DNA from 3 places in the Odoribacter sp. genome. Region 3 is predicted to be linked to each of the others. Evidence: riboswitches for the same ligand, from Rfam matches in the RefSeq annotation. Region 3 holds a riboswitch; each other region holds the start of a gene.

Region 1 (2,270 bases), on a different contig from region 3:
GTACCTGTCATTGTAGGTTTGTTATATTTTTTTATCCGGGCTTTGTTTCTTTTAGGGGGAGTTTACGGGGAATATCTCGAACGTAAAAAAACAGAACGGGATTTGAATGAAAAGTTGGAAAATATGGCTGAAGAGGAGGTGTATGGATTTCGGACGGATTTGGGGAAAATGCAACCGACTCCTTTTGTCTTTACCGCCCGGAAGTTGTTGGCTGACGGGATGACTTCCATTCACCGGGATCGTCTGATCGGCGGATATGAAATACAGGAAAGTGCCCGTTTGAATATGGCAAAAAATCTGACGAAATTTGGTCCGATTCTGGGATTGATGGGTACTTTAATCCCTATGGGACCGGCCTTGGTGGGACTTTCCACCGGGGATGTGGCATCGATGGCTTATAATATGCAGGTTGCTTTTGCAACTACTGTTATCGGATTATTTTCGGGTGGGATAGGTTATATTTTGTTACAAGTGAAACAACGGTGGATCGACCGGGATCTGTTGAATCTGGATTTTTTGGCGGGATTGGCCGGAAGGCTTGAGGAACAGGCAGGAAAGGAGGAGATCCGATGAGTCGCCGGCATTTTAATCATCGGGAGGAACATGATCCTGTAGGGATGCTGTCTAATCTGTTCGATGTCGCTATGGTATTTGCTGTAGCGCTGATGGTGGCTTTGGTCACCAAGTTTAATATGACAGAGATCTTTTCGAAGGATGATTTTACAATTGTAAAAAATCCGGGAAAAGAAAATATGGAGATCATTACCAAAGAAGGGGAAAAAATAAATCGGTATAAACCATCTGACAGTGAGGGAGAAGTTGGAAAGAAGGGAAAGAAAATAGGGATTGCTTACGAATTAGAAAATGGAGAAATTATCTATATACCGGAATAAAAATTTTAACTTATTTTTCAAGAAATTCATTGTAAAATATTATATCTTCACATCGATTTTGGTGAATTTCATATTTTCTGTATGAAATGTGAGGGAATCCGGTGAAAATCCGGAACAATGCCCGTTGCTGTAATCTCTTTCCATATTGTTGGAAATATCTACTCACCTTATGCCACTGGAGATTGTCCGGGAAGGCGAGGTAGACGGAGAAAGTCAGAAAACCTGCCGGAATCGGACAATCTTTATTGTTTTCGTGGATCAAGAACAATGAATGAAGAACATAAACAGCTATTGTTTTTATTAACAATGACGGATACAAATCAAGAGGTAGAGTAAATGCCCGTTGCTTGATGGGTGTCGTGTTTATTCAACAAAATATAGACATGAAAAAGTTTTTGTGGGTCATAGGCGGTGTGCTTATGCTGTGGGGGATTCCGCTATCCGGACAGCAGTCCGTAGCACCGGAGATCCCGGAGAGTGCGGTTCGGATGACAAAGGTGTCCGGACAGGTGGTTGATGAAAATACCGGTGATGGGATTCCGCTGGCGACGATTAGTGTAACTGGTTTGGGCTGGGGAACGGTGTGTGACATGAAGGGTTATTTCAAGGTAGAAGTGCCTGTGAATCAGCCTGCTGAATTAACAGTGCGTTCTGTGGGATACGAGACGAAGACACTGGTATTGGAATCGGATGTCACCGGGAATCTGGTCGTTCGGCTGAAGAAAAGCCTGCTGAACCTGGATGAGGTGACGGTAACGGGTACGCGAACGGAAAAAACGGTGGCTGAAACGCCGGTAATGACACGGATTGTGCCATCGGAAGTATTGCAACGGAACGATTTCGAGAGTATGATCGATGTGTTGGAGTATAATATTCCCGGTTTGCGTTTTAATACCGATCCTCGTGGAAATAATATTCAGGTACAGGGGTTGGAAAACAGTTATATTTTGATCCTGGTAGACGGAGAACGTTTGTCGACGACACCGGGCGGACCGATCGATTTCGACCGGTTGACGACTGCCAATATCAAAAAAATCGAGGTATTGAAGGGAGCTGCTTCGGCCTTGTATGGATCGAGCGCGATGGGGATGGTTATCAATATCATCACGGATATACCGAAACGTCCGCTGGAAGGCTGGGCGAAGGTGCGTTATGGAAAGTACAACGATTTGCAATTAGATGCCGGAGTGGGGATGAAATACAAAGGATTTTACGCTCAGACACTTTTCAATCGTACTTCTTCGGATGGATATGACCTGACACCGGAAACTCCGGAATCTTTTACAGAAAATCCTTCTCACCATATGACCATCGAAGAGAAATTGGGTTGGAATAACCAGTATTCCCGCATCACGGTGAAAGGTTCGTTGTATTGGG
Region 2 (2,270 bases), on a different contig from region 3:
AAACCTTCAGATTCAATCTGCGGAGGCTTTCAATGTACTCAGCTCTGGTCATCATAATTAGTGGCGTTTTATTGATTAACAATACAATATTTAAAGAATTATTTCTCTAATCAAAAGACACAAAGGACAACTATCGTATGCTATATAACATACGTCTTTCCCTTTACGGAAACGATAGCGCCAGCCTTTTTAAAAAATAAAAAAGCATCCTTTACACATCCTCCCTAAACGAGGTTATGCCTTCGTGTTTTCCAGGACACACCCGTATCCCTTTTCCCAAAATAATTGTGAAAAACAACGCACATACCCTTTGTCCTTATTCCCCAGAACAACTGGCAATTATAGGTCAGGCAGGTCTTCTGACTTGTTCCGGATTTTGCGGCCTTCCCTTCTCCCGGAGGAAAAAGTGACCATAAGAATGCAAAACCCTTTTTAAAGAACATACAGCTGAGGGTACAGTACCGGATTCTCACCGGATTCCCTATTCAACTCATTCCTCCGTGTGAGGATGAGTCACCATGACGACGCAAATGTACCTAAATAAATTTATATTCCTACTTTTTTTCTTTAATTTTTAAATAAAATGAGAAAAATAATTGCAGCAATGAAACAAACCTCTCCTAAAAAATCATAAAATAACACCTCCTTCACCCGAACTTCCTTCTCCTCTCTCAACGTCCGATGAAGTAAAAAATCGATTAAAAACAACGGAATGCATAAAAATAATCGACGATCATCCGGACAACAAAGACCCGCCTCTTATAAAAACAAGAAGTTACAAATTTTTACTCACTGATAATCAACAACAAAATAAAGGAAAAGGGAAAGATTTTATTAAAATTTCAACGGATAAAAGATTTTTTATACTTTTGTCCCATTGAAGTTCTTTACAAGATGTGAATCAGATCGCTCAGGTGCCTCATTACGATGGGGAGAATAGGGAACCGTGTGAAAATCACGGACTGTCGCGCAACTGTAATCACCATAAAAGTTCGGCCAATCATGTCCACTGTCAGCATAAGACGGGAAGGACGGCTAAAACGGTGAAAGTCAGGATACCTGCCTCAGCGAATTGACAATGCTTTCGCGGAATAAAGCCAGAGTCAGCCCTTATCAGACCGACACCCGTCCGGGTAAATATACCCCTGCGTATTCTTTATTTTGTGAAAGCTAAGTTTAAGCCATGCTCAACGGTAACAATCGATGATTAACGAGTAATTATCAATCGGCTACACTTACGAATCTTAAAAGAGATTGCCAGAATAATAAAGCAATTAATAGATGTAAACTGACTTAGCATGAGAAAATCGTTTGAAAAATTCCTGGCGAGACAGGAAGCCTTAGCCCGGCAATACGGCGAAGCATATGAAGAAAAACAACACAACCGCGGCAAACTGACAGCCCGGGAACGAATAGAATTTCTTTTTGATGAAGGCACCTTCGAGGAAGTCGATGCTTATTCTCCATCGGCCACCACCTCTTTCGGTAAAACAGTACGTTCCTATGGAGACGGAGTTATTACCGGATTTGGAAATATAAACGGCAGACAGGTATTTGCCTATTCCCAGGACTTCAATGTTCAGGGAGGATCATTGGGTTCTGTACACGCTGCCAAAATTATAAAAGTACAGGATATGGCCCTGAAAACAGGTTCTCCTGTTGTAGGCCTGATCGATTCGGGAGGAGCGCGCATACAGGAAGGAGTGGCCAGTCTGGCCGGATATGCCGGTATTTTCCGCCGTAATGTACTGGCCTCCGGGGTCATTCCCCAAATATCGGTGATCATGGGTCCGGCAGCAGGCGGCGCCGTTTATTCCCCGGCACTCACCGACTTTATCTTTATGACTGCCGCAACCAGTTATATGTTTGTTACAGGCCCCAATGTCGTTAAACAAGTGTTGAATGAGACCATCTCTCCCGAAGAATTGGGAGGGGCTTCAGTACATGCTGTCAAATCAGGAGTCGCTGATTTTGTTTTCAACGATGACGAGAACACTCTGCGGGGAGTGAAAATGCTGCTTTCCTATCTTCCTTCCAACAATATCGAGAATGCTCCCTATCTGGCCACCGACGATCCGGCGGACCGTATAGAAGAAAGTCTCAGAGATCTTGTTCCCGAAGATCCCGACAAACCTTATGACGTCCGGAATATCATCCGGCTGATCACCGATAAAGGTAAATTTCTGGAAATAGCTGAAAACTATGCCCCCAATATCATTATCGGCTTGGCCCGGTTCGGAGGCTATGTAACCGGAATCGTCGCCAACCAA
Region 3 (2,270 bases):
ACGGCGGTACACTCCGTGGTTTCTTCACACCACTGGATATGGGAGGGATCATGAGCAGTTTGAATTGGAAGGTGTTGTGGGGATTTGTCTTTAAGAAAACCATCCCTTTCTTCTGGTTCCCGGCTCATACCATCACTTTTCTGTTGCCCGGCAATATGCGGGTATTGTGTGCTGCCTTGTTGGGAGTGGTATTGGGAATCCTTTTAGCGGTAGCAGCCCGCAAAGGGGACACTTCCGCACCGGATAAGGGAAGGGTTGAAAGAAAGATATAAATAAAATGCGGTTTTCTGAATTGATTTATTCAGTCGGAAAACTATAATTTAAAGTTCTTTAATTTCTTTGACGGGAAGGCCGGTCAGCTCACTGATATCTTCTGCGGCAAAACCTTTTGCTTTCATATTACGGGCGATTTCCAGCTGTTTCTTTTTTTTCGCCTTCTTTCCGGCCTTTCTCCATTCCCTCCTCTATTCCTTTTTCTTTGGCGAAAGCGATTGTCACTAACTGGTCGCGATAGACCTTGATACTTTCGTCGTACTTTTCGCGTTCTTCTTTTGTCAGTGATGCGAGTCGATGATTTTTTCCAGTTTTTCGAACACCGCTTTGCGGGCCTTAAACGGTAATCGGTTTAGTGTTTTCATGTTCTTTAATACATAAATCCAGCGTTCAAAATCAGTTATACATTTTTCTTCTTCCTTCGTAAAAGCCGGAAGTTCGATGAAAATAAAGCGTAGCTTATCCGAAAATACCTCGTGTGTATCACGGTCGGAGAGTACGATGTCCGTATGCAGTTTGCCCGGAGAATCATCCAGACGGAAATTCATGAAGAACACACCGATCCTGAATATGCCGTTCACCTACCAACAGATCGTTCAGAAAGTCGATCAGCAGGTCCTTTGTCATTTCCTGTCCGAAAATGATTTTGAATCCGACATCTGTAAAAGGATTGATAAACTTCGCCATGATAGCCCCTGAAAGAATCGTTAACGGAACAAAATCTCGCATAGACCATGCTACAGTCAATGGCTCCCCGGTGGCTGGAAATACAGATCTCCTGTAAGAATATGGTCGCAGTCTGTCTGAAAAATTGGAAAATATCGTAAAAGTATCTTCTTAAAATAAAAAAAATCGATATCTTTGCATCCGATTTTGGTGTCACGATTCTGCTGCTACGGAAAAGTGATGAAAAGGGAATCAGGTGAGAATCCTGGACAGACCCGCTGCTGTAAGCTCTGCTAAAATCTTCAACAATACTTTAGCCACTGTTCTGGAAAGAATGGGAAGGGCGTTTGAAGATTGGAGTAAGTCAGAAGACCTGCCGAAATGATGTATGATTGATAAACCTTCGGGGATTAAGGTTGCTCGATTCGGACTTGATTTTATTTTGCAAAGGGTGTGCTTTACGGCAGGGATTATGCCGGAAAACAATTTCCAGTCAGGATTCTGCAATATGATTTCTTTTCAGGTGAATTTAGAATTATGCAAAATGTTTCCGGTAAACGGAGAAGCGCCGGTGGCACATGAATGGGGTGAATTTATGCAAGTTTTTTGAGAGGAAACTTTCACTTTGTTGGGAGTGGCTTTGCCGCTGTTACAACGAATAAACTTGTATGTAATTAACAAATAATAATTTATATCGGTGTAAAACAAATTCAAGATGAAAAGGAAATTTATTTTAACTTCTCTTGCCCTTACGTTCTGTATGGGCATGTATGCAGAGCAACCTGTAACTGTAGAAACCGATTCCATGCGTCGGATAGATTTGGAGGAGGTGATGATCCATGCGACTAAAACCGGAGCTTTATTGAAAGATCTTCCGAACCGGGTAGAGGTGGTGACCAAGCGGCAGATCGAAGCTTCGGGGATCAATAATCTGACGGACCTGTTGAAAAATTTTGTTAATGTGGATGTGATTGAATATCCGGGATATAATTCTTATTTCAGTATCCGGGGATTCAAACCGACAGAAGGAAAATACACGACAGTCCTGATCGATGGAGTACCGGCCGGTACTACCAATATGGCGACACTTTCTTTAGGCGATGTAGAGCAGGTGGAAGTTCTGAAAGGCCCTTTCTCCGCCATGTATGGTTCGGATGCGATGGGTGGAGTGGTGAACATCGTCACCAAACGGAATAAGGATAAACTCACCGGAGGAATCAAAGTTGCAGCCGGAAGTTATCAAACTTCCAAAGGGGCTTTTCATGTCGGTGGACGGATCTACCGGGGGCTTTCTTTCGATGCCTCTTTCGATTATACTGCTCAGGCACGAA

The links. A riboswitch is a leader RNA that binds a small molecule or an ion and turns the genes downstream of it on or off. The one in region 3 is predicted to bind cobalamin.
Region 1: it holds a riboswitch for cobalamin, as region 3 does, so the genes downstream of both, AC5RDS_RS04390 (TonB-dependent receptor) here and AC5RDS_RS12940 (hypothetical protein) in region 3, are expected to answer to the same signal.
Region 2: it holds a riboswitch for cobalamin, as region 3 does, so the genes downstream of both, AC5RDS_RS10325 (acyl-CoA carboxylase subunit beta) here and AC5RDS_RS12940 (hypothetical protein) in region 3, are expected to answer to the same signal.

What each region holds. Positions count from the first base shown of each region.
Region 1 covers NZ_CFKYFN010000036.1:7,995-10,264, forward strand. The annotation lists gene AC5RDS_RS04380 (MotA/TolQ/ExbB proton channel family protein) at 1-573, shown strand, start outside; gene AC5RDS_RS04385 (DUF2149 domain-containing protein) at 570-893, shown strand; cobalamin riboswitch at 936-1,137, shown strand; gene AC5RDS_RS04390 (TonB-dependent receptor) at 1,277-2,270, shown strand, end outside.
Region 2 covers NZ_CFKYFN010000078.1:31,162-33,431, reverse strand. The annotation lists gene AC5RDS_RS10330 (4-hydroxyphenylacetate 3-hydroxylase family protein) at 1-55, opposite strand, end outside; cobalamin riboswitch at 333-536, opposite strand; cobalamin riboswitch at 896-1,081, shown strand; gene AC5RDS_RS10325 (acyl-CoA carboxylase subunit beta) at 1,299-2,270, shown strand, end outside.
Region 3 covers NZ_CFKYFN010000094.1:71,148-73,417, forward strand. The annotation lists gene AC5RDS_RS12930 (hypothetical protein) at 1-272, shown strand, start outside; partial or broken gene AC5RDS_RS12935 (Rpn family recombination-promoting nuclease/putative transposase) at 321-960, opposite strand; cobalamin riboswitch at 1,131-1,334, shown strand; gene AC5RDS_RS12940 (hypothetical protein) at 1,328-1,549, shown strand; gene AC5RDS_RS12945 (TonB-dependent receptor plug domain-containing protein) at 1,655-2,270, shown strand, end outside.